DNA from 4 places in the Propionibacterium acidifaciens genome. Region 4 is predicted to be linked to each of the others. Evidence: riboswitches for the same ligand, from Rfam matches in the RefSeq annotation. Region 4 holds a riboswitch; each other region holds the start of a gene.
What was found. Region 4 has a riboswitch for cobalamin ahead of EGX94_RS05595 (FecCD family ABC transporter permease). Riboswitches for the same ligand answer to the same signal wherever they lie in the genome.
Positions count from the first base shown of each region.

Region 1 (7,562 bases), 840 kb from region 4:
CGAACAGCGGATTGGCCAGGGCCGCCGAGAGGTCGGCCGACGGGCTCCCGGTCACGATGGTCACGGTGCGGGCGCCGTCGTCGGGCGTGATCGAGACCGGCTTCATGAAGGTCGACGGCGCGGACGAGCCCTCGGAGCCCTCCTTGTCGAACATGTGCTGGAGGGACTCGGCGACCTTCGTGGCGGTCACCTCGGTGCCGGTGGAGAACTTGAGCCCCTCGCGCAGCGCGATCGTCCACGTGAGGTGCTCGTCGTCGGGCGTGCAGGACTCGGCCAGGTACGGCTGGGGCACCATCTTCTCGTCGAACTTGAACAACGACTCGCCGATGCCGTAGCGCATGCACGCCCAGGCGGCGTTGGGCTGGTTCGACGGGTCGAGGGACTCCTTGGAGAAGTTGGTGCAGCCGAACTTCAGCTCGGTGCCGCTCGAACCGCCGGAGTCGGACGACGAGCAGCCGGTCAGTCCGAGGCCGGCGACGACGGTTCCGGCCGCCGAGGCGGCCAGCAGGCCGCGGCGGGTGACGATGATTCCCTGCATCTCAATGCGCTCCTTCACGGTGGTGGGTGGTGGGTCAGGCCAGTGGGGCCGTGGTGAGTTCCACGACGGCCTCGTCGGGGCCGGCATGGCGGGGATCGAGGACGTCGCGCAGCGCGTCGCCCAACAGGTTGAAGACGATGACGGTCGCGCAGATCGCCGCGCCGGGGAAGATCATGAGCCAGGGCGAGTCGAGCAGGTAGGCGCGGCCCTCGTTGAGCATGAGGCCCCACTCGGCCTGCGGCGGCTGGGCGCCGAAGCCGAGGAAGGACAGGCCGGCCAGCTCGAGCATCATCGTGCCGATGTCGGTCGCGGCGGTGATGACGAGCGTCGGCAGGGCGTTCGGCAGCAGGTACCGGCGGATGAGGCGGCCCGGACGGGCACCGGTGAGCTCGGCGGCCGTCACGAAGTCGCTGTGGCGGATCTTCAGCACGAGGCTGCGCGCCAGCCGGGCGTACTTGGTCCAGCTGACGACGGCCAGGGCGATGATCGCATTGCGGATGCTGGCCCCCATGAGGCCGGCCACTGCGATGGCCAGGACGATCCCGGGGAAGGAGATCATCATGTCGGAGACCCGCATGATGACCGCGTCGACGAGGCCGCCCGCGTAGCCGGCGATGACGCCGAGCAGCGAGCCGACGACGGAGATGACGAGGACGAGGACGATCGAGGCGGCCAGCGAGACGCGGGTGCCGTAGATGACGCGCGAGGCCATGTCGCGGCCGAGCTTGTCCGTGCCGAACCAGTGCTGCGCGCTCGGCCCCTGGAAGGCCTCCGCCAGGTTGGCCTCGTAGGGGCTCATGGGGGCGATGACGCCGGCGAGCAGGGCGACCAGGACGATGACCAGGGCCAGCGCCGCGTGGACGCAGAACGCCCGGTGCGCGCCGAGGAAGCGACGGATGCGGTGCGATGGGCTCATGACCGGGCTCCTCGGCGGACGCGGGGATCGAGTCGGGCGTAGGAGACGTCGACCACCAGGTTGATGACCATGTAGATCAGCGCGATCCACAGCACATAGGTCTGCACGAGCGGGTAGTCGTACGAGGTGACGGCGGTGACCGCCATGTTGCCCAGACCGGGATAGGAGAAGACGACCTCGACGACCGCCGTGCCGCCCAGCAGCGAGCCGAGCGACAGGCCCAGCAGGGTGATGAGGGGCAGCTGGGCGTTGGGCAGGACGTGCCGGGTGAGGATGGCGCGCTCGGAGAGGCCGCGCGCCCGGGCGCCGACGACGTAGTCCTGGCCGAGCTCCTCGAGGACGGCCGTGCGCACCTGCCGGGTGTACTTGCCGATCATCGCGAAGGCCAGGGTCGCGGCCGGCAGGATGAGCCTGTCGAGGCCCTGCCCCGTCGAAACGACCGGCAGCCAGCCGAGTTTGAGGGCGACCGCCCAGATGAGGAGCAGGCCGAACCAGAAGTTCGGCATCGAGATGCCCAGGAAGCTGAAGCCGCGGACGAGGCGGTCGGCGATGCCGCCCCGGCGCACCGCGGCGAGCATGCCCAGCGGGACGGCGACGACGAGCATGAGCAGCAGGGAGGCCAGCGAGAGCTTGATGGTCGGCCACAGGCGGACGAGCATGAGATCGGCGACGGGCTTGTTCAGCGAGTACGAGGTGCCGAAGTCGCCGTGCAGGCAGTTGCCGAGCCAGGTGACGTACTGCACGAGGAAGGGCTTGTCGAGGCCGAGGCGCACCCGCATCTGATCGACCATCTCGGGGGTGGGCGTGATCCCCTGACTGGTGTACACGGCCTGAGCGGGATCGCCGGGCGCCAGCCAGACGAGCGTGAAGGTGATGAAGCTGATGCCCACCAGCACGATGAGGATCTGGCCCAGCCGTCGGGCCAGCCATCTGGGGTCCACGGGTCGAAGTCACCTCACGATCATGACGAGTGCCGTTCGTCACAACCGGATTCTCGTGACCCCGCGAGGGGCGCCCGGTCGCCAAGTGCCGCGGCGACGCGGAACGGTTCCCAGGCAGGTCTTCTGACTCGCGCCCCGGGGCGGTTGCCCCGACGGGCCCTCGACCTTCCCGACGGACGGTGGCCGGCTCACGCCGATGAGGACCCGGGACGCTCACAGCGGCGGTCCCGTCCGCGATTCCCACGCGGTTCCCTATTCTCCCGGACGACCCGTCGGGCCGGCCGGGCACCTGGGGGCGCTGCGCACGGGGGTGCGCAGCAACCCTTGCTTCGCGACAGCAGAGTACCAGCTGCCGCCGCCCCCGCACGCCGGACGCCCGCGATCGGGCACTCACCCGGGGCGAGCGCTGGACGGGGGCGCCGGACGGCGCCCGTGAGGCTCACGCCTCCCGGAACCCTCGACCGCGGGGCTCACGCCTCGCGGGGCACCGCGCCGAGGCGCTCGACGGCGAGCCGCACGGCGCCGTCGCGGGCCGCCGCCGCCTCGGCCTGGGTGAGCGTCCGGTCGGGCCCGCGCAGGCGCAGGCCGTAGGCGAGCGACTTGCGGCCCTCGCCGATCTGCGGGCCCCGGAAGACGTCGAAGAGCGCGATCGACTCGAGCAGCTCGCCTGCGCCCTCGACGAGGGCGGCCTCGACCTCGGACGCGGGGACCCGCTCGTCGACGATGAGGGCGACGTCCTCCTTGGCCAGCGGGAAGCCGCTCAGCGCGGTGACCTCGCCGCCGCCGGGCGCGCAGGCCACGAGCAGGTCGAGGTCGAGCTCGACGGCGCAGGTCCGCTCCGGCAGCCCGTGGGCCCGGACGACCTCGGGGTGCAGCTCGCCAGCGGCGCCGAGGACGACCCGTTCTCCGCCCGCGCCGCGCACCGACAGCTCGGCGCACCGGCCGGGGTGCCAGGGGGCGATCGACGCGGCCCTGCGCTCCAGCGTCAGGCCGAGCGTCGCGGCCGCGGTCTGGGCGAAGTGCACCGCATGGGTCCAGTCCGCCGGGACGGCGGCGTGGTCCCAGCCGCCGGGCAGCCACTGGCCGGTGAGCACCGCGGCGATCATGCGGGGCTGGTCGGGCAGTGCCGCGCGGATCGCGGCGATCTCGGCGTCGGAGGGACGATGGTCGACCTCGGGCATCGGGGCCGCCGGGGCGGGCCCGCCCCGGAAGACCGAGCCGGCCTCGAAGAGGGCCAGGTCGTCCTGGCTGCGCGAGATGTTGCGCCGGGCGGCGGCGAACAGCCCCGGCAGGAGGGTCGTGCGCAGGTACGGGGCGGTGTCGGCGAGCGGATTGGCCAGCCGCACGAGGCGGCGCCGCTCGTCGTCGTCGGGCAGCCCGAGGCCGTCGAGCTCGGAGTCGGAGAGGAAGGGCAGCGTGATGACCTCGACGAAACCGGCCCCGGCCACCGCGGCGCTGACCGCGCGGCGGGCGCGCTGGGCGGGGCTGAGGCCCCGGCCGGCGACGGCGCGGGGCACCCTCGGCTCGATGACGTCTAGGCCGAGCTTGCGGCCGACCTCCTCGACGTAGTCGTAGGGATCGCGCAGGTCGGTGCGCCAGGTGGGCGGGGTCAGGGCGAGTGAGGAGCCCCGCCTGCGGACCTCGACGCCGGCGGCGCGGAGCACCTCGACGACGCGGTCGGCGTCGATGCGGGCGCCCAGGATGTGCGCGGGCAGACCGGCGTCGATCGTCAGGGACGGCGGCTGGGGCACTCGGCCGACGACGGTGACGCCCTCGGCGATCGTGCCGCCGGCGTACTCGGCGAACAGTCGGGCGGCCATCCGTGCCGCGGCGCAGGCCACGCCCGGGTCGACCATGCGCTCGAAGCGACGGGAGGCCTCCGAGGGCAGCTTGTGGCGCCGGTAGGTGCGCCCGATCGTGCCGGGCGAGAAGTGGGCCGCCTCGATGACGACGTTCGTCGTCCCGTCGTTCAGCTCGGTGGTCCGGCCGCCCATGACGCCCGCCAGGCCGATGGGGCCCGAGTCGTCGGTGATGAGCAGGTCCTCGGCGCTCAGGGTGCGCTCGACGTCGTCGAGCGTGGTGAGCCGCTCGCCGGCGGCGGCCCTGCGCACGACGATCGGGCCCAGCAGCGCGTCGGCGTCGTAGCCGTGCAGCGGCTGGCCCGACTCGAGCATGACGTAGTTGGTGATGTCGACGGGCAGGCTGATCGCGCGCATGCCGGCGGCCTCGAGCCGGTGGCGCATCCACGTCGGGGTGGGCGCGTGCGGATCGATGCCGTTGACGCACAGGGCGACGAACAGCTGGCAGTCGTCCGACTCGACGCGCACCGGGTAGGCGTCCTGGGCCGGGTCGGGCACGCGACGCGAGTAGAGGTCGTTGTAGGGCACATCGAAGGCCTGCGCGGCCTCGCGGGCCAGGCCCCGCATCGACAGTGCATGGCCCAGGTCGGGGGTCACGTCGATGTCGAGGACCTCGTCGGGAACGCCGAGCAGCGCCATCGCGTCGGAGCCGAGACCGGCCCGGGCCGCCTCCGCCGGCGGGAGCACGATGATGCCGGTGCGGTCCTCGCCGATGCCCAGCTCGTCGGCGGCGCAGATCATGCCGTCGCTCATGTGCCCGTAGGTCCGGCGGGCGCTGATCCCGAAACCGCCGGCCAGCATCGCGCCGGGCAGCGAGACGACGACGTGGTCGCCCTTGGCGAAGTTGCTGGCGCCGCAGACGATGCCGCGGGCGTTCTCGATCTCGGGGTTGACCTCGGAGTCGTTGAACGGGCCCACGTCGACGCGGCACCAGCGGATGGTTTTCCCGTTGCGCTGGGGTTCCTCGACGAAGTCCAGGACGCGGCCGACGACGACCCGGCCGCTCACGTCGGCGCCGACGGTCTCGACGTGCTCGACCTGCAGACCCATCCGGGTGAAGGCGTCCGCCACCTGGGCGCAGGTCACGCCGTGCGGGAGCTCCACCAGATCGCGGAGCCAACTCATCGGCGCCCTCATCGCGCACCCCCCACCAGCGAACGACTGAATCTCACGTCGCCCTCGACGAAGTCGCGCAGGTCGGGGGCGTTGTTGCGGAACATGACGGTGCGGTCGACGCCCATGCCGAAGGCGAAGCCGGAGTAGACGTTCGGGTCGATGCCGGCGGCGACGAGCACGCGCGGGTTGACGACGCCGCAGCCGCCCCACTCGATCCACCCCTCGGAGCGGCAGGCGCGGCAGGGGCGCTCGGGGTCCCCGACCGAGGAGCCGTGGCAGACGAAGCACTCGAGGTCGACCTCGGCGCTCGGCTCGGTGAACGGGAAGTAGTGCGGGCGCAGGCGCGTGCGGATGTCGCCGAACATGGCCTTGGCCAGGTGGTCGAGGGTGCCCTTGAGGTCCCCCATCGTGATGCCCCGGTCGACGGCCAGGCCCTCGAGCTGGTGGAAGACGGGCAGATGGGTGGCGTCGTACTCGTCGGCGCGGAACACCTTGCCGGGGCTCACGACATAGACCGGGAGCGCGCGGTCGAGCAGGGTGCGCACCTGCACCGGCGAGGTCTGGGTGCGCATGATCGTGTGACCGCTCGGCGGATCGACGAAGAGCGTGTCGCTCATGAAGCGCGCCGGGTGATCGGGGGTGAAGTTCAGGGCGTCGAAGTTGAGCCACTCGGCCTCGAGCTCGGGCCCCTCGACGACCTCCCAGCCCATGGCGACGAAGACGTCGCACATGCGGTTGATGAGGGCGGTCAGCGGATGCTCGGCGCCCACCGGGTGCTCGACCACCGGGAGGGTCACGTCGACGCGCTCGGCCTCCAGCCTGGCCGCCAGCTCGGCGGCCTCGAGCTCGGCGGCGCGGGCCGCCAGGGCCTCGTTGACGCGGCCGCGGGCCCTGCCGATGAGCCGGCCGGCGTCCTTGCGCCGCTCCTTGGGCATGGAGCCGATGCTGTGGTTGGCGAGCGCCAGCGGCGACCTGTCCGCGGCGTGCGTCTGGCGCACCGCCTTGAGCTGCGCCGAGTCGGCCGCGGCGGCGATGGCCCCGAGGGCGTCGTCCACCATCCGCTCGATCTGCTCCGGGTCCAGCGACTCGCTGGTGCTGTCTGGCCCTGCCATGGGCTCCCCTCTTTCGTTCCGAACGGGCCGGCGCGGGCCGGCCGCACCCGACAAGTCTAGGGGCCGGCCCGGCAGGCCACCGCCCCGACTCGGGGAGCGGGACCGTCCTCAGTCCCCGGCGGGTCCGCCGCGGCCCGGATCCCCCGGCCGGCGCGTCGACTGCCTGCGCCCGAGCCAGAACAGCCAGCCCGCGGCGACGGCCGAGGCGACGAGCAGGACCGCCACGAGGACGTTGACGAACGCGCTCATCGCCGCGCCGCCCGCCGCTGCGCGCCGGCTGAAGCGTACAGGCAGATCGCCGCCGCCGTCGACAGGTTGAGGCTCTCGGCGCGGCCCCACATCGGCACGGCGACCGTCCGGTCGGCCGCGTCGAGCAGCGCGTCGGGCAGGCCCCACGCCTCGTTGCCCAGCAGCCAGGCGGTCGGGCGGGCCAGCTCGCCGCGGGCGTCGAGTTCGTCGAGGGGCTCCCCCGCCGCGTCGGCGGCCAGGACCCTCATGCCGTGGGCGTGCACCCACGCGATCGCCTCGTCCTCCTCGACGTCGGTGACGACCGGCAGGTGGAGGAGGCTGCCGACCGAGGCGCGCACGGTCTTGGGATTGGTGACGTCGACCGAGCCCCGGGTGAGGACGACGGCGTCCGCGTCGAAGGCGTCGGCGCAGCGCACGACGGTGCCGGCGTTGCCGGGGTCTCGGACCTGCGCGCAGAGGACGACGAGACGCGGCCGGACCAGCTCGGACAGCACGGCCCGCGGCCAGCGGCAGACGGCCACGACGCCCTGCGGCGTGACCGTGCCGCACAGCGAGCGCAGCTCCTCGGGACCGGCCCGCACGACCTCGACCCCGCGGGCCAGGGCCATGAGCTCGCCGTGGTGCCCGGGGTCGTCGACGATGAGCCGGACGACCGTGCCCGGGCGGCGCAGCGCCTCGCGCACCGGCTGGGCGCCCTCGGCGAGGAACAGGCCCGTCTCGGCGCGGGCCCGCCGCTGCAGGAGACGACGGGTCGAGCGCAGCGCCCCCTTCGAGAGAGGAGGGGCATCGGCGCCCGGCCCGTCGTCCACGGCCTCCGTCGGCACGGCCGGA
Region 1 covers NZ_CP033719.1:468,713-476,274, forward strand. The annotation lists gene EGX94_RS02035 (ABC transporter substrate-binding protein) at 1-538, opposite strand, end outside; gene nikC (nickel transporter permease) at 573-1,454, opposite strand; gene nikB (nickel ABC transporter permease) at 1,451-2,395, opposite strand; cobalamin riboswitch at 2,492-2,703, opposite strand; gene pheT (phenylalanine--tRNA ligase subunit beta) at 2,866-5,391, opposite strand; gene pheS (phenylalanine--tRNA ligase subunit alpha) at 5,388-6,482, opposite strand; gene EGX94_RS13260 (hypothetical protein) at 6,591-6,731, opposite strand; gene EGX94_RS02060 (TrmH family RNA methyltransferase) at 6,728-7,555, opposite strand.
Region 1: linked by a shared signal. The riboswitch ahead of nikB (nickel ABC transporter permease) and the one ahead of EGX94_RS05595 (FecCD family ABC transporter permease) in region 4 are both predicted to bind cobalamin.

Region 2 (7,562 bases), 960 kb from region 4:
GTGACCTTGCCGACGAGGATGTCGCCGGTGCGGACCTCGGCGCCGATGCGGATGATGCCGCGCTCGTCGAGGTTGGCGATCATGTCGTCGGACACGTTCGGGATGTCGCGGGTGATCTCCTCGGGCCCGAGCTTGGTGTCGCGGGCGTCGACCTCGTGCTCCTCGATGTGGATCGAGGTGAGGATGTCCTCGGAGACGATGCGCTGGGACAGGATGATGGCGTCCTCGTAGTTCAGGCCGTTCCAGGGCATGAACGCGGCGAGCAGGTTGCGACCCAGGGCGAGCTCGCCCCGGTCGGTGCAGGGGCCGTCCGCCAGGGGCGTGCCCTTCTCCACGTGCTGGCCGGGGACCACGATGGGGCGCTGGTTGACGCAGGTGCCGGCGTTCGAGCGCTGGAACTTCTCGAGCTTGAACGTCTGGTAGGTGCCGTCGTCGCAGGCGATGTCGATGAGATCGGCGGTGACGGAGGTCACGGCGCCGGGCTTGGAGGCGCAGGTGACCTCGCCGACGTCGACGGCCGTGCGGTACTCCATGCCGGTGCCGACGAGGGGGGCCTCGTTGCGGACGAGCGGGACGGCCTGGCGCTGCATGTTGGCGCCCATGAGGGCCCGCGAGGAGTCGTCGTGCTCGAGGAAGGGGATGAGGGCCGAGCCCACCGAGACCATCTGGCGAGGCGAGACGTCCATGTAGTCGGCGTCGTCGCACGGGAGGAGGTCGACCTCGCCGTGGTGCTTGCGCACGAGGACGCGGTCCTCGACGAAGTGGCCGTTCTCGTCGATCCTGGCGTTGGCCTGGGCGATGATGTGCCGGTCCTCCTCGTCGGCGGTGAGGTAGTCCACGTCGTCGGTGACGGTGCCGTCGACGACCTTCCGGTAGGGCGTCTCGATGAAGCCGAAGGCGTTGACGCGGGCGAAGGAGGCGAGCGAGCCGATGAGGCCGATGTTCGGGCCCTCGGGGGTCTCGATCGGGCACATGCGGCCGTAGTGGCTCGGGTGGACGTCGCGGACCTCCATGCCGGCGCGGTCGCGGGACAGGCCGCCGGGGCCCAGGGCGGACAGGCGGCGCTTGTGCGTCATCTCGGCCAGCGGGTTGTTCTGGTCCATGAACTGGGAGAGCTGGCTGGTGCCGAAGAACTCCTTGAGCGCGGCGGTGACCGGGCGCACGTTGATGAGGGTCTGCGGCGTGATGGCCTCGATGTCCTGGGTGGTCATGCGGTCGCGCACGACACGCTCCATGCGGCCCAGGCCGGTGCGCAGCTGGTTCTGGATCAGCTCGCCCACGGTGCGCAGGCGGCGGTTGCCGAAGTGGTCGATGTCGTCGGCCTCGACGGGCAGCCCGCCGTCGAGCTCGGTCCGCCCCTCGTGGAGGGCGCAGATGTAGTGGATCGCGGCCCTGATGTCGTCGATCGTGAGGACCTGCTGGTCGAACGGCAGGTTCAGGCCGAGCTTCTTGTTGATCTTGTAGCGGCCGACCTTGGCGGTGTCGTAGCGCTTCGGGTTGAAGTAGAAGTTCTCCAGCAGCGTCTGCGCCGCGTCGCGGCTCGGCGGCTCGCCCGGGCGCAGCTTGCGGTAGATGTCCAGGAGCGCCTCGCCCTGGGTCGTGACGTGGTCCTTGTCCATCGTCATGCGGATGGACTCGTACTGCCCGAACTCCTCGAGGATCTGCTCCTCGGTCCAGCCGAGCGCCTTGAGCAGGACGGTGACGTTCTGCTTGCGCTTGCGGTCGAGGCGCACGCCGACGGTGTCGCGCTTATCGATCTCGAGCTCCAGCCAAGCGCCGCGCGAGGGGATCACCTTGCAGGTGAAGACGTCCTTGTCGCTCGTCTTGTCGGGGGTCTGCTCGAAGTAGACACCCGGGGAGCGCACCAGCTGGGAGACGACGACGCGCTCGGTGCCGGTGATGATGAAGGTGCCCTTGTCGGTCATGAGCGGGAAGTCGCCGATGAACACGGTCTGGCTCTTGATCTCGCCCGTGTCGTTGTTCATGAACTCGGCGGTGACGAACAGCGGCGCCGCGTAGGTGGCGTCGCGGTCCTTGCACTCGTCGATGGTGTACTTGGGCTCCTCGAAGCGATGGTCGCGGAAGCTCAGCGACATCGTCTGGGAGAAGTCCTCGATCGGGGAGATCTCCTCGAAGATCTCCTCGAGCCCGGACCTGGTGTTGACGTCGGTGCGGCCCTGCGCCAGGGCCTCGTCCACCTCGCGCTGCCACACGTCGTTGCCGACGAGCCAGTTGAACGATTTCACCTGCAGGTCGAGCAGGTTGGGGACTTCCAGGGGCTCGTGGATCTTCGCGAAGGAGATCCGTCCACTGCTGGAGACGACATCGGTGTTCTTCAACGCGTTGCGCGAGGCGGCCAAGGTGTGGTCCTTCCAAGAACTCGCAAGGGTTCTTCGCATGCAAAACGGCCCGCGGCGAGACGGGTCGTCCTTATGGCGATAAGCAACCACTAACTATAGACCCTCGCCGCCAGAAGGGCAAGCTCGCGCCGGGACCCCCCGCGGGGCACTCGTCCGGGGCCGACGCGTCGCGCGAGGCCGCGGAGCAGGACCACGCCGTTGATGATACGCACGCGCCGGCGCCTCCCGGGACGGCGCGCCGGCGCGCGCCGTCAGGGTCGGGACTCGTCGGGGTCGAGGTGGTTGATCCGCTCCAGGCGGACGATGTCGTCGCACGGCCGCCCGGCCAGCGCCGGGTTGTGCGTGATGACGAGCAGCCCGATCCCCCGCTCGCGGATGAGCCCGACGAGGCGCGACCGGATGAGGGCCTGGGTGATCGGGTCCAGCATCGTCGTCATCTCGTCGGCGACGAGATGACGCAGCTGCGGGTGCAGGGCGCGGGCGATGCAGAAGCGCTGGAGCTCTCCCCCGCTCAGCCCGCCGGGGAGGCGGCCGAGCGCCCGGCGGGTCCGCTCGTCGACGGGCCAGCACTCGGTGAGGACGCGCTCCATCCGCCAGCGGGGGTCGACCGCGAGTTCGGGGCTCTGGTTGAGGTACTGCACCCGGCAGGGGCGGTGCGCCCCGAGCGGGCCGCCGTCGAGCGTCACGGCGCCGCTGTCCGGGCGCTCCCAGCCGGCGAGGATGCGGGCGAGGGTGCTCTTGCCGTGGCCGGACGGGGCGAGGAGGCCGAGCACCCGGCCGGGGGCCAGCTCGAGGCTGACGTCGCGCAGGATCGGCGTCCCCCCGCGGTAGGCGAAGCGGATGTTCTCAGCCCTCAGCACGATCGACCCCCTCGTCCTCGGTCGGGCGGGCCCCGACGGCCGGTGACAGGTCGGCGTCGTCGAAGTCGTTCTGCGGCAGGGCCCGCCACAGCCCGGCGGCGTACCGGCCGTGGTCGTGGTGGTCGGGGTCCATGAACTCGGCGGCCGGCATCTCGGCGATCCCCCGCCCGCCGTTGAGGATGAGCACCCGGTCGGCCACGGCGCTGATGAGGTCGGCGTCGTGGCTGATGATGGGGAGGCAGCGCCCCTCGTCGGCCATCGCGCGGAAGTCGACGAGCATCCGCTCGGCGAGGTCCACGGACAGTCCGGGCGTGGGCTCGTCGGCGATGAATCAGCCTGGCGGGGCTGAGCATGGCGGTGGCGAGCAGCACGCGCCGGGCCATGCCGCCGGAGAGCTGGAAGGGGAACTTGTCGAGGTCGCCGGCCCGCATGCCGAAGCGCTCGGCGGTCCCGGCGAGCTCGTCGGGGTCGGGCCGGGCGCCGGTGAACAGCTGCCGGCGGACCCGCATGAGCGGATCGAGGTGGCCGATCGACTGCGGGATGAGCGCGAACCCGGTGCCCCGCAGCGTCCTCGTGCGCTCGGGCGTGAGCGGCCGCCCGTCGTAGGTCATCGTCCCGACGGTCCGGGCGTTGCACGGCAGCAGGCCCACGATGAGGAGCGACTTGCCCGAGCCGGAGGCGCCGACGATGCCGAGGACCCGCCCCTCCTCCGGCGCGCAGTCGAGGCCGTCGACGGCCCAGCCGACGGCGCGCCGGAGGAGGGAGCGGTACATCATGAAGCCGACCCGCAGGCCGTCGATCTCGAGGAGGGGCATCACGAGCTCCTGGTTCTGCGCCGAGGCCGGGCTGACGAGGGCCTGCAGGGAGTCGCCGCAGCGGTCGATGACCAGGACGATGGCCAGCAGCGCCAGGCCGGGCAGGACGCCGAGCCACCAGGCGCCCGTGGACAGATAGCGCACCGACTCCGACAGGATGACGCCGACGGCCGGCAGCTGGCCGGGGATGCCGAAGCCGAGGAAGGTCAGGCCGGACTCGTGCAGGATCGCGTGCGGGAACATGAGCACCGTGCTCACCAGGACCTGCGGCACGATGTGGGGCGGGAAGTGCGCCCGGGCGATGAACCATCGGCCGCGCCCCATCTGACGCGAGGCGATGACGTACGGGCTGGCCCGCAGGTGGATCGTCTCGGCGCGCACGATGCGGGCGAGGGAGACCCGGTGGGTCGCCGCGACGCCGATCATGACGCCGGGGATGCCGCGCCCGACGAGGATCGAGAGGAAGATCATGAGGACGAGGTGGGGCATGCCCTGCATGAGGTCGATGAGCCACAGGACGATCCTGTCGGCCCAGCCGCCGCAGACGGCGGCGCCGCCCCCAGCAGCAGGACGATGAGAGTGGAGACCAGCGAGGCGAACGGCCGATGCGGATCGAGATCGACAGGCCCTTGAGCGTGCGCATGAGCATGTCGCGGCCCATCCAGTCGGTGCCGAACGGGCTGGCGGCCGAGGGGGGCCGGTCGGCCAGGTCGAAAGGGTCAGGGCGGGCAGGATCATGTGGTGGATCCGCTCCCCCAGGCCCGAGTCGGCCATCGTCACGCCGGCGCCCGTGGACAGGCCGATCGGGAACCAGCCGAGCCGGACGGCGAACAGCAGGAGCATGAGCAGGCCGAACCAGAAGGTCGGCAGCGCAGCGAAGACGTAGCAGACCGCGCTGATCAGCCGGTCGGGCCAGCGGTCGCGGTTCTTGCCCGCGATGACGCCGAGCGCCCCGCCGAACAGGCCCGAGACGACCCAGGCCGTGGTGAGCAGCATGAGCGAGTCGGACAGGCCCTCGGCGATCACCTCGGCGACCGGGCGCTGCGGCATGAGCGAGGTGCCCAGGTCTCCGTGCAGGGCGTTGCCCCACCACAGGACGAACTTGCTCGACGGCCGGCCGGTCGAGGCCCCACTTGGCCGTCAGGGCCGCGTACTGGCTCGGGTCGATGGCGCTCTCGGCGCCCAGGTAGGAGTCGACCGGGTCCATCGGCGAGGCCTCGGCGAGGAAGAGGGTCAGGGCGCTCACCGCGAGGACCAGCGAGGCGCACTTGAGGACCTGCTCCAGCGCGTGCCGCGCCGGTCCGACGAGACCGGCGCGGCGTCCGGGGGCGGGAGCGGCGGTCCGGGAGGCGATCGTGCTCACGCCGAGACGCCCCACGAGCCGAGGTTGTGGATGACCTGGAGGAAGTGGTCGTGGGGGTGCACGCGCTGGGTCCCGATGCCGAGGCCGTCGCGCACGAAGTAGTTGTGCGTGATGGAGCAGATCGTCACGATGTAGCAGATCGTCACGTACGGGGCGTCGCCGAGGATCGAGCCGCCGGTCGTGCCGTCCCACAGCGCCGCGTGCCACTGCTCGCGGGCGGTCCCCTGGTCGGAGGCGGCCAGCGCCTCGTCGAGGTGCCCGTCGACGGTCGGATTGGCGTAGCAGGAGATGTTCGACCAGCCGCGCGAGTGGCCCGACGAGCTGCGGAGCATGGTGTATTCGTGGTAGGGGTTGAGTCGGCCGCCGCCGAGGACGACCGCGTTGGAGCGGTTGTGGTCGACCTGCCAGGTGAAGTCGCCGGACGTCGGTTCGACCTCGATGCCCAGCGGGGCCATCTGCGCCGAGAAGGCCTCGGCGATGGCTTGGCGCCCCGAGTCGTTCGGCGGGTAGAGCAGCTGGAAGGAGGCCCGCTGGTCGTCCTCGGCGCGGATGCCGTCCGAGCCGGCCCGCCAGCCCGCGTCCTCGAGGATCCTCTGGGCGCCGGCCGCGTCGCCGTCCACGAGCGAGGCGGTGTCGGCCTTGATGCCCCAGTCGAACGAGTCGAAGATGTCGAGGGCGACGGTGCCGTGGCCCATGAGGCTGTCGTCGATCATCTGCTGACGGTTCACGCCCGTCACCATGGCCCTGCGCAGGGCCGGGTCGCCCGCCGCCGCGTTGCCGACCTGCTGGCCCTCGACCTCGTTCCCATTGACCGCTGCGGGACAGCTCCGGACTCGCACCGGATTCCCTCTTACGACGATCCGCCGACGCGCACCGGCGACGACGAACCGAACCAGCGGACGCCACATTGGCCACGACCACCGCCCGGCACCACCCGTCGGGCGCCCCTCAGCGCCTCAGCGCCTCTGCAACTGGACCGGCGTGCACGCCGCATCACGGTCGGCGCCGGCGCCGAGGTTCGCGTAGTGCTCGTCGCACCAGCCCTGGACGTCCCCGCCGGAGCCGAAGCCCTTGGAGACGAGGGTGACGAAGATGAACTGGTCGTCGGTGACCGCCGGACCGTAGGCCGAACGGCGCACGAGCAGCACCTGGGTGCCGTCGAAGGCGAAGCGGTCGACGAGCGCCTCGTACTCCGCGAGGACGATCGGCGCGGAGTCGACGGTGGCCTTGCCGCTGGGACGCGAGGCGGGCTGGTTCGGCGACAGCACGACATGGCTGCCCACCAGGGCCGCCCACTGGCCCTGCACCGGCTGGATGCTCGCCCAGCCGGCATCGGCGTGACCCGACAGCTCGCCGTAGGCCTGGGTGTCGGTCGACAGCGAGGAACCGGCCGGCGAGCCGGCCGTGGCGGGCGTCGTGGAGATCGCCCGGGCCGACTCCGAACCGGCGGTGGCCCGCTCGTCCCGCGAGGGCCCGGCGCCGAGCGCGAAGAGCACGACGACGAGCGCGAGCGCCAGCCCGATGGTCGACCACCGGATGATCTCACCGCGGCTGCGCCCACTCCGCGCCGGCCCGCCCCGTGCTGCGTTCAAAAGGTCGATCCTCCCCCGTTGCGCCCGACTCCCCCCCCCGGGACGCCTCCACCGTACCGGTTCGCCCCGTCCGGGAGCCGTTCAGGCCCCGGGCGGAAGGAGCGCACCGGGACGACGAACGGGCACCACCCCGCGGGGTGGTGCCCGTTGCGGCGCCGTTCCTCAGCCGACGGGCCGAGCCGTGCGCCTCGCTCCGGAGCGTCTCACTTGAAGGAGACGGTGGCGCCGACGGCCTCGAGCTTCTCCTTGGCCTGCTCGGCGGTCTCCTTGGCAACCTTCTCGAGGAGGACCTTCGGGGCGGCCTCGACGAGATCCTTGGCATCCTTGAGGCCGAGGCTCGTGAGAGTACGGACCTCCTTGATGACCTGGATCTTCTTGTCGCCGGCGGCCTCGAGGACGACGTCCACCTCGGCATCGCCCTCGTCGGCGGCGGCCTCGCCGTCAGCGGCGGCGACGCCGGCGGCCGGGGCCGCCGCGACGGCCACGGGGGCGGCGGCCTCGACGTCGAAGGCCTCCTCGAAGGCCTTCACGAAATCGGACAGTTCGATGAGGGTCATGTCCTTGAACTGGTC
Region 2 covers NZ_CP033719.1:2,270,201-2,277,762, reverse strand. The annotation lists gene rpoB (DNA-directed RNA polymerase subunit beta) at 1-2,360, opposite strand, end outside; gene EGX94_RS09640 (ABC transporter ATP-binding protein) at 2,612-3,220, opposite strand; gene EGX94_RS13880 (ABC transporter permease subunit) at 3,214-5,085, opposite strand; partial or broken gene EGX94_RS09620 (ABC transporter substrate-binding protein) at 5,395-6,162, opposite strand; cobalamin riboswitch at 6,157-6,298, opposite strand; gene EGX94_RS09615 (hypothetical protein) at 6,355-6,990, opposite strand; gene rplL (50S ribosomal protein L7/L12) at 7,194-7,562, opposite strand, start outside.
Region 2: linked by a shared signal. The riboswitch ahead of EGX94_RS09620 (ABC transporter substrate-binding protein) and the one ahead of EGX94_RS05595 (FecCD family ABC transporter permease) in region 4 are both predicted to bind cobalamin.

Region 3 (7,562 bases), 1.1 Mb from region 4:
CGCGACCGGTTGGCCGGCGAGGTCAACAAGATGAGTTCCCGGACCGTCGTCGCCCGCGGCGGTCAGGACCAGGACGAGGGCCGCCTCGGCCACCTCTTCCGCAGCGAGGACGACGACCCGGTGGGCCCCGACCATGCCCCGCTGGCCCCCTGGGTCGCGCTCGTGTGGGATGGCTCGCCGAACGCGCTGGCCGAGGCCGACCGCCTGCTGCGCAGCGTCGACCTGTCGGCGAGTCCGCAGTTGGGCACCCGCAGCGGCCCCGACTTCTCGATCCCCTGGTCATCCGACACGCGCCCCGGCGCCTGGCGGCTGTGGCCGCTGCCCTGGCCCGGACGCCGCGACCGCGCCGGCTGGCTGCCGCTGCTGGCGAGCTGGCTGCTCATGGTCCTCATGGCCTCGACGGCCCTGCTCGTGGCCGTGCTGCTGTTCCGGAACCAGCCGCCGGAGTCCCCGAACGCGCCGGTCACCGGTTCGGCCTCGTCGAGCTCGTCGAGCGACTCCAGCGACTCGAGCTCGGGCTCCCCGAGCGAGTCCGACTCCTCCTCCGGCTCCCCCAGCGAGTCCGAGTCCTCCGGGTCGGGCTCGCCCAGCTCGAGCCCCTCCGACAGCTCGAGCGACGCCTCGCAGAGCCCCGGCGGGCACGACTCGCCGACGAAGACGCCGTCGATGAACGTCTCCGGGTCCGGCACGCAGACGGCCACCGACCAGCCGACGCAGCAGCAGACGAGGCTGTAGTCATGGCCGGGCGCTCCCCGCGGGCCGAGGGCCGACCGGTCCGCGCGATCGTCACCGACCTGGACGGCACCTTCCTCAAGAGCGCGACCGAGCTGCACCCGCGCAGCGTCGAGGCCTTCCGCGCCGCCGCCCGCTCCGGTCTCGGCGTCGTCTTCGCGACCGGCCGCCCGCCCCGCTGGGTCGACGTCCTCGACCCGCTCGCCGACATCGAACCGGTGGTCATCTCGACCAACGGCGCCGTCCTCTACGACCTGGCCCGTCACGAGGTGCTCGACCACCACGACCTCGACGTCGCCGATGCGCTCGGCTTCGCCGCCGCCCTCGCCGAGCGCGTGCCCGACGTCTGCTTCGCCGTCGAGTACGCGCACGCCGAGTGGGGCACCGACCCGCGCTACGAGCGGCTGCTGGAGGAGGGCCGGCGCCGCCCGGCGAGCATCGCCCCGCTCGAGGAGCTGCTCGGCCTCGACGCCGCCGTGAAGTTGCTCGTCGTCTCGCCCGGTACGTCGACCGAGGCCCTGGCCGAGGCCGCGCGCCGGGCCGCCGGGGGCCGCATCAACGTGACCTTCTCGACGCTGCGCGCCCAAGGGCTCGTCGAGTGCAGCGCCCCGGGCGTCACGAAGGCCGCGATGCTCGCGGACGTGCTGGAGCGGATGGGCGTCGACCCGTCCGAGGCGATGGCCTTCGGCGACATGCCGAACGACGCGGACATGCTCGACATGGTCGGGTACCCCTACGTCATGTCGAACGCGCACCCGAGCCTGCTCGACGGGCGCTACCCCGTCGCGGGCGCCAACACCGAGGGGGCGGTCGGCGCCGTCGTCGAGCGCGAAGTGCTCGGCGGGCCCTGAGCCGGCCGGCTCAGACGTCCAGGCGGCGCTCCTCGCCGGACCCGAGACTGGCCGGGACGTCGACGAGGACCTGGTTGGCGCTGCCCCGCCAGGGCAGGGACAGGGTCCTCCTGGCCCGGACGTACGGCCCGGCGACCATGACGTCCACGAGGAGGAGGAGCTCGGCGAGCCCCGGGTCGCGGGCGGCTCTCCGCACGAGCACCTGCCAGGTGTACCCCGAGTAGCACCACACCGACCAGCCGCGGCCCCTGGCGGCGCGCGCGAGGACCGCGCAGTCAGCAGCCTGGACCGTCGGCTCGCCGCCCGACAGGGTCAGCCCCGAGGCGAGGCGCTCGTGCTCGATGACGTCGACGAGCTCGCCGACCCCGACCTCGCGGCCGCCGTCCACGGCGTGCGTCGACGGGTTGTGGCACCCGGGGCACCGCAGCGGGCAGCCCTGGCAGAAGACGGTGACCCGGACGCCCGGGCCGTCGACGATCGAGCTCGTCGTGAACCCGGCCAGTCTCACAGCGCGTGCGTCACCCGGTCGCGGACCTCGGCGCGCTTGGCGTCGTTGAAGCGCTCGAGCGTGCCGACGAGGTAGCCGGTGATGCGGCGGATCCGGTCGAAAGGGCGCCTCCTCTCGGCCCGCCCGCAGCCGGGGCACCGGTCGTCGATGACACCGGTGTACCCGCACACCGGGTCGTGGTCGACGGGGTGGTTGATCGCGCCGTAGCCGATGCCCGACCCGGCCATGAAGCGGACGATCTGCTCGATCGCCCCGACGTTCTTCGAGGGGTCGCCGTCGATCTCGACGTAGGTGATGTGCCCGGCGTTCGTCAGGGCGTGGAAGGGCGCCTCCTTGGCGATCTTGTCGGCGAGGCCGATGTCGAAGCCGACGGGGATGTGGAAGGAGTTCGTGTAGTACTCCTTGTCGGTGACCCCCGGGATGATGCCGTGGAGGCGCTGGTCCATCCGCACGAAGCGCCCGGCGAGGCCCTCGGCCGGGGTGGCCAGGAGCGAGAAGTTGAGACCGGTCCGCTCGGCGGCCTGGTTCATCCGCCAGCGCATGCGCACGACGATGGAGTAGGCGAGGTCCCACGCCCGCTGGGACTGACCGTGATGCTCGCCGATGAGGGCGTGCACCGCCTCGGCGAGCCCGATGAAGCCGACCGACAGCGTGCCGTGCTTGAGGACCTCGCGCACCCGGTCCTGGCCGCCGAGCCGCTCCGAGTCGATCCACACCCCCTGCCCCATGAGGAACGGGAAGTTGCGCACCCGCTTGCCGGCCTGGATCGTGAAGCGCTCCATGAGCTGGCCGATGACGAGCTGGATGCGCTCGTCGAGCGTGCACAGGAAGCAGTCGACGTCGCCGTCGGCCTCGATCGCCAGGCGCGGCAGGTTGATCGTCGTGAAGGAGAGGTTCCCCCGTCCGTGGGTGACGGCCCGGTCGGGGTCGTGGACATTGGCCATGACCCTCGTGCGGCAGCCCATGTACGCGATCTCGGTCTCGGGGCGGCCGGGGACGTGATGAACCCTGTTGAAGGGGGCGTCCTGGAACGAGAAGTTCGGGAAGAGGCGCCCGGCAGTGACCCGGCAGGCCAGCTGCAGCAGGTCGTGGTTGGGGTCGCCGGGGTCGAGGTTGACGCCCTTCTGGACGCGGAAGATCTGGATGGGGAAGATCGCGGTCTCGCCGTTGCCCAGCCCCGCCTCGGTCGCCAGGAGCAGCTGCCGCACGACCATCCTCGCCTCGGGCGAGACGTCCGTGCCGTAATTGATCGAGGAGAACGGCGTCTGCGCCCCGGCGCGAGAGTTCATCGTGTTGAGGTTGGCGATGAAGGCCTCCATCGCCTGGTAGGTGAGTCGTTCGGTCTCGCGCACGGAGCGCTCGCGGATCCGGGCGTGCAGGGCCTCCAGGTCGGCGCGCTCGCCGAGCAGGCCGCGCAGATAGGCGCGCTCGTCGCGCAGCTGGGCCGCGGAGGGCTCGAGGACGACGTGCGGCGGGTAGACCGCGACGGGTTCGACGCCCAGGAGCCGGGCGGCCGTGTCCGCATTCTCCAGGAACCGGCTCTCGAGGGTCCTGCGGACCCCGGGGGCCATGTCGACGTCGAAGTTGGGGATCGCCTGCCCGCCGTGCTGGTCGTTCTGGTTCGACTGGATCGCGATGCAGGCGAGCGCCGCGTAGGAACCGATCGACTGCGGTTCGCGCAGGTGGCCGTGACCGGTCGAGAAGCCCCCGCGGAACAGATCGGTGAGGCTGATCTGGCAGCAGGTCGTCGTGAGCGTGTAGAAGTCGAGGTCGTGGATGTGGATGTCCCCGAGCCGGTGGGCGGCCGCGTACTCGGGGGCGATGATCTCGGAGAGGTTGAGGTGCTTGGCGCTCTCGGTGCCGTAGCGGAGCATGGCGCCCATCGAGGACTGGCCGTCGACGTTGGCGTTCTCCCTCAGGGCGTCGTTGGCCGCGGTGTCCGCGGCGGCGATGCCGCGCAGGGACTCCATGAGGGCCGAGCCGCCCTGGGCGGGGCGGGGCGGGCGGCGTGTGATCGAGCCACCGGAATGCACGGATGTCGTCATCGACGGGGCCCCTCCTCGTGGCCCGTGCCGCGCGGCGGACGGGAGGACCCTCCCCCCGGCCGCCCGCGAGGCGGTGTCGAGTGCCGGGCCGCGGCCCGGTGCTGGCAGGTCTTCGGACTCGAAGGCGCTTCCCCGAGGGGGCTTCCTGGTCGGCGCTTCCCAGGCCGGGGCCCAGTGCTCATGCCGATGTCGTTCCTTCTCACCGCTGCGGGGCAGTCCCGGATTCGCACCGGCTTCCCTTTTCACTCCCCACCACAACATCTAGTGTCGAGGCGGGTCGACCAGCACCACGGAATGTATCAGGGGCGCTCGCGCGGAGAGCGCGACACACCCAGGGCCTCACCTTCTCACTGCCGGACCCGACCCCGCCGGGCCTCCGGGGAGTCGTCGGGCATCCGGTCGCCGGGGGCCCGACGAACCTCGGCCCCGGGGCCGCCGCCCCGGCCCCGCCCACAGGGCACGATGCATCGGGGTACCGGTCACCGGGTCGTCGACGACGAGCACCGCCACGCCGAAGACCTCCTCGACGATCCGCGCGGTGACGACCTCGGCCGGGGTCCCCTGGGCGACGACGGCGCCGCCCCTCGTCGCCGCGTAGCGGGCGGCCTGGTTGAGAGGTCGTGAAGCACGGCCACCATCGTCCGGCCCTGCCGGTTGAGCTCCGCGAAGAGTTCGAGCAGGTCGATCTGGTGGGCGATGTCGAGATTGGGTGGTGGGCTCGTCGAGGAGCAGCAGAGGCGTCTCCTGGGCGAGTGCCATGGCCACCCAGACGCGTTGGCGCTGACCGCCGGACAGCTCGTCGACGGGGCGCCGGGTACGCCGCCGTCGCGGACGGTGACCTGTCCAGCCTCCCTCCCCCGGGAGCGATCGGCTCGATCGAGTAGGCCCTGCAGAATCCGACCCCGAGGAGCGGCGAGGCGTTCGGCTCCCGAGTCGGACGTGCAGGAGGGGTCCGCCGCACGCAGCGCGGCGGACCCCTCCAAAGCATTCACGGCTCTTCTCAGATGAGGGTGTAAAATTGGGGAGCTGGGCCGGATGGTGACAGGGACCGAGGTCCTTGGATGATGGAAATTCTCACACAGCCATTGGAGTGATGTAGGTTTTTCAGGCAGTGGTTGATGGTTGGTCTCGGGCTGCTGCCTTGTGCTGTTGTCTCCATTCTGTGTCGACTTGGTCGGGGGTCCGGTGGTCGATCGCCGAGTGGAGACGCTCGTGATCGCATCGTGACCCGGTCCGGGCTGTCACGTCCCGGATCGCATGGTCCCGGGCCGAGTGGACCCCACGGTTCACGAGTTCCTTCCCCGAGACCGCGGTGAACGATTCGGCGGCGGCAGTGCCACAGCAGCCACCGGCCCGCCCGACGGACGGGAGGACCCCGCGGCCGGCCATGAATCCCGTGCATCCGGCCGACGCGCATCGAGCCCCCGACCCGAGCGGAGGACCCTGAACACCACGGATCGGCGGACAGGCCCGGCACGGCCACGGCCGAGGCCCCGGCGACGAGCCCGACGCGCATGCGACCGGCGATCGCGCCCCCGACGACCCCTCCCCCGGGGAGCAATCCACGACGACCGCCAGGTAGGCGAATCCCCGCCGGGCCGGACCATGCGCGACGCCGCCCACCCGCCTCATCCCGGGCGCGGCGGCGACGACGCCCCGGCCAGCCGGCCCGGCCGGCCCGGAAGATCCGGCGCCGGCACGATCCGTCCCGGCCCGTCCCCGAGGCCGACGGGCAACCGGACCCGCCGCCACCACGATCCCGCGGACCACGCCGAGCGAGAGGCCTCGACGCCGCTCCGGGCCGGCCCCGCGCGGACCCGGCGGCAACCGCAGGCCCGTTCAGAGACTCGTCGAAGAACCCGACGATGACGGCCGCCGGGTCCTCCCCCGCCGGGCCGTCGAGGACCCGGGACGGCTCCGCCGGGCGCAGCAGCCGGACCCGGATACCTCCACCCACCGGCACACGGACCGGACGGGGCGGTCGCCTCCTCCGCGGCGGATGCGGCGGCGTCCCACGCCCACCCGGACCCCCGGGCGAAGAAGACCACCGCTCCCTCCAGGAACCCGTTCCCCACGCGGGCCTCCCGGAGCCCCGCCCTCAGACGTCCGATCCCGGCGCGCCCCTCCACGGTCACGGCATCAACGCCGAGACCGGGGTACTCCCTCCGCCATCCTGCGACCCGGCCCCCGACCGCCCGCGCCACAAGACCGTACGATCCGGCCACCCCAGCCACCGGCCCGGACCCCCGGGACGACCCCGAGAACGACCCGCCCCTCAAACCCCGCACCGCATCCCGGCACCGACACGACCCAACCCCACCTCGATCACTTCCACCCACCGCCCGAAAAACACCAAACACTCCAGTCGTGCTCGTCGGGGGAGGGGGCGGTTGCGGGTCGGTTCGGTCTTGTACGGCGGGTTCAGGGCCTGGGCCGGGGCATTGTCGTGGGAGTCGCCCCTCGGATCCCGTTGAGGCGACCGCGTCGCGATCGGACAGGGTCTGCTCGTGGCGGATGGCCCGGTACTGCGCGCCGTGGTCGGGGTGGTGGATCGGCCCGGTCGGGTCGGCGCCCTGCCGTCGGTGCTGCCGGATTGCCGTGGTCGGGGCGTCCGGGGCCGGGTCGGTGCGCAGGCCGGTGGGGGCCTGCCGGTCCACGTTCCGGCGCGGGTGCGCGTCGGCGGGTGGAGGCGGCGTGCACCCGCTCCGTGAACGTGCGCGCGGAGGTGATGTCCGCCATCCGCGATTCGTTCGGTCCGGGGGTCGTGAAGTGCTGGTCCATCAGGTCTGCCGGGTGCTGCTCCCGTGGAGTGGTCCGGGCCGGTCCGGGCGGCTTCGCGCGGCGGGTGCCGTGCGGGCCCATCATGTCCCGCATGGGCCGCTCCGCGGTGCAGCGGGTCACGTGCCGGCCCGTGCGCGCGGCGGACGGCGGGGCGGTTGAGTGCCGTGCGCATCTGGCGGGCTCCCGGCGCCGAGCAGTCGGCCTCGTGGACCTTTGCGGTCCCGGTCTTGAGGGTCTCGTCGTGCACGCTCCTGGCCGACGGCGGGCGGGACCGGGCCGCGTGGAAGGCGGACGGGGGTGATCCTGACCCCGGCGCCGGTCAGCGGCTCGCGGATCGGCCAGGCCCGGGGATCCGCTCTGCTGTCATGGATGGAGGAGTCGATGACCCCTACCGGCGGCCTGGCTCCGCCCGGGCCGGAAGACGCGCTCGTCTTGCGCAGGATCTCGTCGGCCCGCCCCAGCCCGCGGTTCCCGGCCTCCAGGGCCCGGATGCGCCCGGGGCATCGGCCGTGGTGGTCCCGGCCCTCTCACCGGCGTCGGTCTCGGCCCTGGTGACCCGGGCCCGCAGCGCCTCGGGATGGACCCCCGGCTCATCGGCGACCCTCTTGACCGCCCCCTTGGGCCCGTCAGGATCCCGACGGGCCT
Region 3 covers NZ_CP033719.1:204,463-212,024, forward strand. The annotation lists gene EGX94_RS00860 (hypothetical protein) at 1-735, shown strand, start outside; gene EGX94_RS00865 (HAD family hydrolase) at 738-1,583, shown strand; gene EGX94_RS00870 (4Fe-4S single cluster domain-containing protein) at 1,594-2,091, opposite strand; partial or broken gene EGX94_RS00875 (anaerobic ribonucleoside triphosphate reductase) at 2,088-4,070, opposite strand; cobalamin riboswitch at 4,223-4,437, opposite strand; partial or broken gene EGX94_RS00880 (ABC transporter ATP-binding protein) at 4,484-4,946, opposite strand.
Region 3: linked by a shared signal. The riboswitch ahead of EGX94_RS00875 (anaerobic ribonucleoside triphosphate reductase) and the one ahead of EGX94_RS05595 (FecCD family ABC transporter permease) in region 4 are both predicted to bind cobalamin.

Region 4 (7,562 bases):
GCCTCGTGCAGGGCCCTGTTGAGCGCCTTGACGACGGTGAGCCCGCTCATGCGCCGACCTCCTCGCCCGGGACGGTGGAGCCCGGGACGGTGGACAACCAGTCGAGGCACTCGGCCCGCTGCTCGGCCAGGTGGGCGCCCGGTTCGACGAGCAGATCGTCGAAGACCCGCTCGATGGGCGTGTCGACCAGCTCGCGGCAGGTGCGGCGCACCTCGGCGCCGAAGTCGTCGAGCTCCGCGTCGAGGGCCTCCAGCCAGGGCCGGTCGACGAGGCCGCGGGCGAGCAGGTGGGTCTGCAGCCGCTCGATCGGGTCGCGGCCGGCCCACTGCCGGGTGAGCTCGTCGCTGCGGTACCGGCCCGGGTCGTCGCTGGTGGTGTGCGCGCCCATCCGGTAGGTGAGCGCCTCGACGAGCACCGGGGAGCCGGCGCGCGCCCGTCCGAGGGCCCAGTCCATGACCGCGGCGCAGGCCAGCGGGTCGTTGCCGTCGACGCGGATCCCGGGGATGCCGAAACCGTGCGCCCGCTGGTAGAGCGGGATGGGGCTCTGGCGGGTGACCGGCTCGCTGATGGCCCAGCCGTTGTTGACGCAGCAGAACACCACCGGGGCGCGGCGGGCCGCGGCGAAGACGAGCGCCTCGTTGACGTCGCCCTGACTCGAGGCGCCGTCGCCGTAGACGGCGAGGGTAGCGGGCGCGGGACCGTCGCCGGCGCGCCCGAGAGCGACGCCCAGGGCGTACCCGACGGCGTGGAGCGGGTGGGAGCCGATGATGAGCGAGTAGGGCGCCATGCGCGTGGCCGCGCTGTCCCAGCGCGACAGGCCCGCCCCGCGCCACAGGGCGAGTATGTCGGCCGGGCTCACCCCCATCGCCAGGGCCAGGGACTGCTCACGGTAGGTGGCGAAGACCATGTCGGCCGGGTTCAGCGCGGCGGCGATCCCCGCCTGGTAGCCCTCCTGACCGACCAGCGGCGGCCACAGCCCGAGCTCCCCGTGGCGCTGCAGCGCGGCGCCCTCGACGTCGAACCGGCGGCCCCGGCGCATTCCGCGGAGCATCTCGACCAGGCTCCCGTCACCGCCCCGCCAGCGGAAGCGGGGGTCCTCGACGAGCTCCCCCTCGGGCGTGAGCAACCGCACCGGCTGCGTCGGATCCTCGATGTCCACCATCGTTCCTCTCACCGCACCACAACTTACGATCAAGTAACCTACTACCTGGTAACAAGGGGGGAGGGCGAGAGTCCCGGAATCCGGAACATCCCCTCCGCCTCGCCGGCCCGACCCCCAGGGGTCTACTCTGTGTGTCGAGTCGATCGCGCCCACTGATGTGGGCGCCAGGGAACTCCGGTGGAAATCCGGGACTGGCGCGCAGCGGTGAAGGTGACGGGGCCGGCACGAGACCCACTGGGGAGACCCGGGAAGGGGCCGGTCCCGGGTGATCCGAGTCCGAAGACCTGTCGGCTCGCCCGTCCGCTCGGCGTCTCGCGCTCACAGACGCCCCAGATGAAGGTCGAAGGTCCCGTGCCCCTCAGCGTCCCCCGCCGGTACCGGTCGCGCCGTGATGGCGGCGCCCTCGCCCACGCGCGGGGCGCCGCATGAGGACGAGGGGATCCGCCGCACCGGCCCGGCGCGGCGCCCGCGTCGCCCTGACGCCGGTCATCATCGGGCTCGTCGTCGCCATCGCGGTGAGCATCGTGCTGTCGCTGGCGTTCGGCTCCGAGCGCATCCCGCTGGCGGACGTCTGGGCGGTCGTGCGCGGGCAGCTGTCCGGCGACCCCGTCTCCTCCCCGTTCGCGACGATCATCTGGCAGTTGCGCATGCCGCGCGCCCTGCTGGCGGTGCTCGTCGGCGCCGGCCTGTCGATCGGCGGCGCGGGCATGCAGACCCTCGTGCGCAACCCGCTCGCCGAGCCCTATCTGCTGGGCATCTCCTCGGGCGCCTCGGTGGGCGCCACGGCGGTGCTCGTCTTCGGGGTGCTGGCCCGGTTCGGCGTCTACTCGCTGTCGGCCGGCGCCCTGCTCGGGGCGCTCGGCGCGGCGGGCGCGGTGTTCGGCGTCTCGCAGGCCCAGGGCGGCCTCACGCCGCTGCGCATGGTGCTGTCGGGCGTCGTGCTGTCCTCGGCGTTCTCGGCGGTCGCCTCGTTCATGGTCTTCCTCTCCGACGACAACCACGCGGCGACCTCGGTGATGTTCTGGATGCTCGGCTCGGTGGCCGGCGCCAGCTGGGAGAAGCTGCTGCTGCCGCTACTCGCGGTCGCCGTCGTCGGCACCGCGATGCTGGCCGTCAGCAGCTGGCTGGACGCCCTGGCCGCCGGCCCCGAGACGGCGGCGGCCCTCGGCGTGCGGGTCGGGGCGATGCGCGTCGGCCTGTTCATCGGGCTCGGCGTGCTCATCGGCTGCCTCGTGGCCGTCAGCGGCGGCATCGGCTTCGTCGGGCTCATCGTCCCGCATGCGGCGCGCATGACGGTCGGCTCGCTGCACCGCCGGATGCTGCCGATCGCCGCGCTGGTCGGTTCGCTGTTCCTCCTGTGGGTCGACGTCGTCTCGCGCGTCGTCGTGAGCCCCCAGGAGATCCCGATCGGCGTCGTCACCGGCGTGATCGGGGCACCCGTCTTCCTGGTCCTCATGGGGCGGCGCCGCTACGCGTTCGGGAGTCGTGACGCATGAGGGGCGGCACGAGGCGCACGCACCGCGGCATCGGGCCGATCCCCGAGATCCGCCTCGAGGACGTCGCCGCCCAGGTCGAGGGCCATGTCGTCGTGCGCGGCGTCAGCCTCACCGTGCCGCCCGGCACGAAGCTGGCGCTCGTCGGCACGAACGGCGCCGGCAAGTCGACGCTGCTGCGCGCCGCCGCCGGCATCGCCGAGCCCGCCGCCGGCCGGGTGCTGCTCGACGGACGCCCAGTGGGCGCCATGCGGCCCCGCGAACGGGCCCGCGTCATCTCGTTCGTCTCGCAGGAGGAGACCCCTCCGGACGACCTGCGCCTGGGCGAGATGGTCGCCCTGGGCCGCATCCCCTACCGGAGCCCGTGGTCGATGGACACGCACGGCGAGATGCACATCGTCCGCGAGTCGCTCGCCGCGCTCGGCCTGGGCGACCGGCTCGAGACGCCCTGCACGAACCTGTCCGGAGGCGAGCGCCGACGGGCCATGATCGCCCGCGGCCTGGCGCAGCGCTGCCCCGTCCTCATGCTCGACGAGCCCACGAACCACCTCGACATCGCCTGGCAGCTGCGCCTGCTCGACCTGCTCGGCTCCCAGCCGACGACGGTGATCGCCGCCATCCACGACATCGACACCGTGCTGCGCCACTTCGACCTCGTCGCCGTGCTCCACGACGGGCGCATGGAGGCCTCCGGCAGGCCCGCCGAGGTGCTCGATGCCGGGCTCATGGGCGAGGCCTTCGCCGTCGAGGCCATGCAGATCCCCCATCCGCACACCCATCAACCCCATCTGCTCATCAGCAGGGGAAAGGACACCCGATGAAGATCACCCGCATCGCACCGGTCGGGCTGCTCGCCATGGCCCTCGTCGCCACCGGCTGCGGCCCGAACGCGTCGTCCGGCTCGGCGGGCTCGTCGGCCGCCGGCACCGTGCAGCTCACCAACTGCGGCGAGACGAAGGAGTACCCGAGCCCGACGACGAAGCTGTTCGTCAACGACGGCAACATCATCTCGATCGCGCTGGCCGCCGGCGCCGCCGGCGACATCACGGCCGTGTCGAGCATGCAGCGCGACCGCGACGTGCTGGCCCTCAAGTACGGCGACGAGACCGTCGACGGCCTCAACCAGGTGGCCGACAAGTACCCGACGATGGAGAACATCGTCGCCGCGCAGCCGCAGGTCGTGTTCGCCGGCTGGGGCTACGGCTTCTCCGAGGAGAAGAACCTCACCCCCGACGGGCTGAGCGAGCAGGGCATCGACACCTACCTGCTCTCGGAGACCTGCCGTCAGGCCGACGGCAACCGCGGCACGATGGCCCCGTGGGACGCCCTCACCACCGACATCTCGAACATCGGCGCGATGACCGGCCACCAGGACGCCGCCGAGTCGGCCGTGGACGACATCACGACGCGCCGCCAGGGGCTCGAATCGGCGCCGCGGGCCGCCGACGAGCCGACCGCGTTCCTGTTCGACTCCAGCTCGGACACGATCTTCTCGTCGGGCTCCTTCGGCGCCCCGCAGGCGATGATGGACTCGGCCGGCGTCACGAACGCCCTGGCCGACGTGCAGGACACCTGGACGTCGGTGAGCTGGGAACGACTGGCCACCGCCGACCCCGACATCATCTTCTTCGTCGACTACCCGGGCCAGAGCTACGACGAGAAGGTCGAGGCGCTGCGGTCGAATGACGCGACGAAGAACCTGACCGCCGTCAAGGAGGGCCGCTTCGTCAACCTGCCCTACGCCATGTGGACCTCGGGCCCGCTCAACATCGACGGAGCCGAGTACATCCGCACGTCACTGGAGCACTACGGCCTCCAGCCGGCCTCGGACGTCCGGACGCACCTCGACATCACCCGACTGGCCGACCTGCCCGGCAACGACTGGCTGAAGTAGGCGGCCGGCCGGAGCGGGCCACCACGCCCCGACGGGCCACTGAGCCGGAGCGCGCCCGCCCGACCGGAACCGGCGGGCGGGCGCCACACCCGCCCGCCGGGGAGGCCGGCACGAGACCCGCCTCCCCGCATCGCGGCGGCCGTCGACAAGACGCCACGGGCATCATCCCACCCCACGGGACACCAACGAGCAGACGGCAGCACCCGGGTCGAACCGCCAGTACAGCGTGTCCACCCCCGGAGCCCGAAAACGTGGAACACCAGCCGCCCCGGACATGGCCGGGGCACTCTTCCGCCCGGCTTCCTACGAATGAGCCTCAATATTCGCTGATGGCGTGGTCGAACAGGAAGAAAAATGCTCTTGAATCTTCGGCTGCGATCAGATGAGCCATGCCGTCAGACCATGGACAACGACGGCGGCTGCTGCACCACCCGTCATGCCCCATTCCCTCTTGCCAGCACCGATGACAGCATCGACAACTTGGACGAGCGCGGCTGCGACGAGCAGCACCTTGGTCGGCCACTGGTCTGCGAAAACGATGAATGGCAACACTCCGGCAAGAACCCCGAGGGGAATGGCGCGAGCTGCGTACATGTTCGCGAAGAAACGTTCACCCCCAGCCACATGACGAGAGCCACTGAACATACCCGGCCGCACAAACGCAATGCAGGCTGCGACTACTGTGGACAGGGAGATCACTGCGTTGATGATTAGCAGTATCAACATCGGTTTCCTACTTTCTGCAAAGGTTTGCAATAGAGAAGATATCTGTCTGGGTAAAATTCCCGGATCGGACTGCGGGCAAGTGGGTAAGCAGAGTCTTACGGTCAACCTTTCCGTTAATAGGCAGACGTGGAATGCGGTCAATCAAGTAGATCTCGTCACACGCATCAACGTATTGGAGATTAGCACTATTCAACGCGGGCTTGGCGGCTATGTCTTGGGCTTCACGCGGCACAACGAAAGCGATTACGGATAGAGGAGTTGAGACATCAGCCGTCTCCAGCACAACTCCGGCTTCCTTAACACCTCGCCGATCGCCGCCCGCCACGAGAGCGGCGGCACGAAGTCACGATCGGACGTCTCCACCAGATCGTGGAGCCTGTCGCGCACCGAGGCGGGCACCCGCCCTGGCTTGTATCCCATCGGCGTACTTCTCCTTCTCGACGTGCCGCGGCCGCCGCCCCGGTAGCACTCAAGTCCTCGGGCGACCCGACCGACCAGAATGATAGTCTCTCACATATGGAATATGCTGGTGGTCTCGGATCCGAGTGACGCATCGGATCGCCGTCGCGGCCGGGCAGGGCGTCCGGGGTGCTGCGACCGAGAGGAAGTGGGACGTTGTGGGTGAGGACACGGGCCGGGCCCGGGCATCCGGGCAGGAGGCCTCCGGCCGCTGGGCCGGGCTGGTGTGTCTGTCGGTGGGCGTTGCGATGCTGTTCGTCAACACTGCCGCGGTGAACGTGGCACTGCCTGACGTGAGTGCGAGTCTGAACGCATCGATGGCGCAGCAGCAGTGGGTCGCCTCGGCCTACAGCCTGGCCTTCGTCGTGGTCCTGCTGATCGCCGGTTTCGGGGGAGACCGCCTCGGCCACCGCCGGGTGCTGCTCATGGGGCTGGTCGGCCTGCTCGTCGGCTCAGTCCTGGGCACGGCGAGCCCCGTCGTGGGGTGCCTCATCGCGGCGAGGGCCCTGATGGGCGCGGGCGCGGGGATGTTCATCCCGATGAGCCTGGCCCTGATCGCCGATCTGTTCCCCCGCATGGCGGACAGGGCGCGAGCGCTCACCGTGTGGACCATCGCCGGGACCCTCGGCGCTCCGCTCGGACCGGTGATCGGCGGCGGGCTCACCTCGTTGGCCGGGTGGCGGGCGATCTTCGCATTCGACGTCGTCGCATTCCTGGTGGTGATGGTGTGGAGCCTGCGCGTGATCCCCCGGTCGAGGCGGCCGGTCGCGTCCGCCACCGGCCTGCCGTGGCGGGGCGGGCTGCTCGTCACCGCGGGGCTCGGTCTGCTCACGGCTGGGCTCATCAACGCCCAGCGCGCCTGGATGAGCCTGTCGGCCTGCGGCTCCGCCCTGGCAGGAGTGGTGCTCGTCGTGGGGTTCGTGGTGTCCGACCTGCGCACCGGGCGTCCGCTGACCGATCTGCGCCTGTTCGCCTCGACCCCCTTCGCGATCGGGGGGATCGTGCTGGCCACCGTGAACTTCGCGGTCTTCGGGCTGATCTTCGTCCTGCCCGCCTATCTCGAGACGGTCCGCGGCCACAACGCGCTGGTGGGCGGGCTGCTGCTCATGCCGCTGGTCGCCGGCGCGATCCTCGGTTCGTTGCTGAACGAGCACGCCACGCGTCGGCTGAGCCCCGCCGGCGCATGCAGAGCCGGCCTGACCCTGCTGGCCCTGGGCGCTGTCATCATGGGCGCCGCGACCGTCCGAGGCGGACTCGTCCTCATGGGCGTGGGCGAAGCGCTCGCCGGCCTGGGCATGGGCGTCTGCCAGCCCGTCGCGCTGTCGTGGGGACTCTCCCAAGTCGACAGCGACCGGCGGGGCACCGGGTCGTCCCTGCTCAGCGTCCTCCAACAGCTCGGCTCGGTGCTGGGCATCGGAGTGCTCGGCACCGTCGAGGGCTCGATCTACAGCACTGGCCTGACTGCCTCAGGTGTTCACGCGACGCCCGAGGCCACGAGCTCGGTGACGATCGCCTTCCAGCAGGCCGCCCGCTCGCCGGACGCGGCCGGACAGGCCCTCCGAGAGGCAGCCGCCCGCGCATACACCACGGCGACGGACTTCTCCCTGCTCACCTGCTGCCTGGTCGCCGTCGGCGCACTCGTCGCCGTCGTGGTGCTCGTGCGCCGCGGTGACACCCGCACCGGGTGATGATGCGACTGTGACCGACACCGATGCGCAGAGTACCGCCACGAGGCCGTCCGCTGCGCCGACTGGCCGCGGCACGTCGACGAGGACCGTGGCCGCGCGCCGGGCCTGGCAGGAGCAGAAACGTCGTACCACGAGGGACT
Region 4 covers NZ_CP033719.1:1,313,324-1,320,885, forward strand. The annotation lists gene EGX94_RS05585 (alpha-ketoacid dehydrogenase subunit beta) at 1-50, opposite strand, end outside; gene EGX94_RS05590 (thiamine pyrophosphate-dependent enzyme) at 47-1,162, opposite strand; cobalamin riboswitch at 1,286-1,468, shown strand; gene EGX94_RS05595 (FecCD family ABC transporter permease) at 1,639-2,658, shown strand; gene EGX94_RS05600 (ABC transporter ATP-binding protein) at 2,655-3,476, shown strand; gene EGX94_RS05605 (ABC transporter substrate-binding protein) at 3,473-4,549, shown strand; gene EGX94_RS05610 (hypothetical protein) at 4,928-5,248, opposite strand; gene EGX94_RS05615 (MFS transporter) at 5,893-7,422, shown strand; gene EGX94_RS05620 (TetR/AcrR family transcriptional regulator) at 7,433-7,562, shown strand, end outside.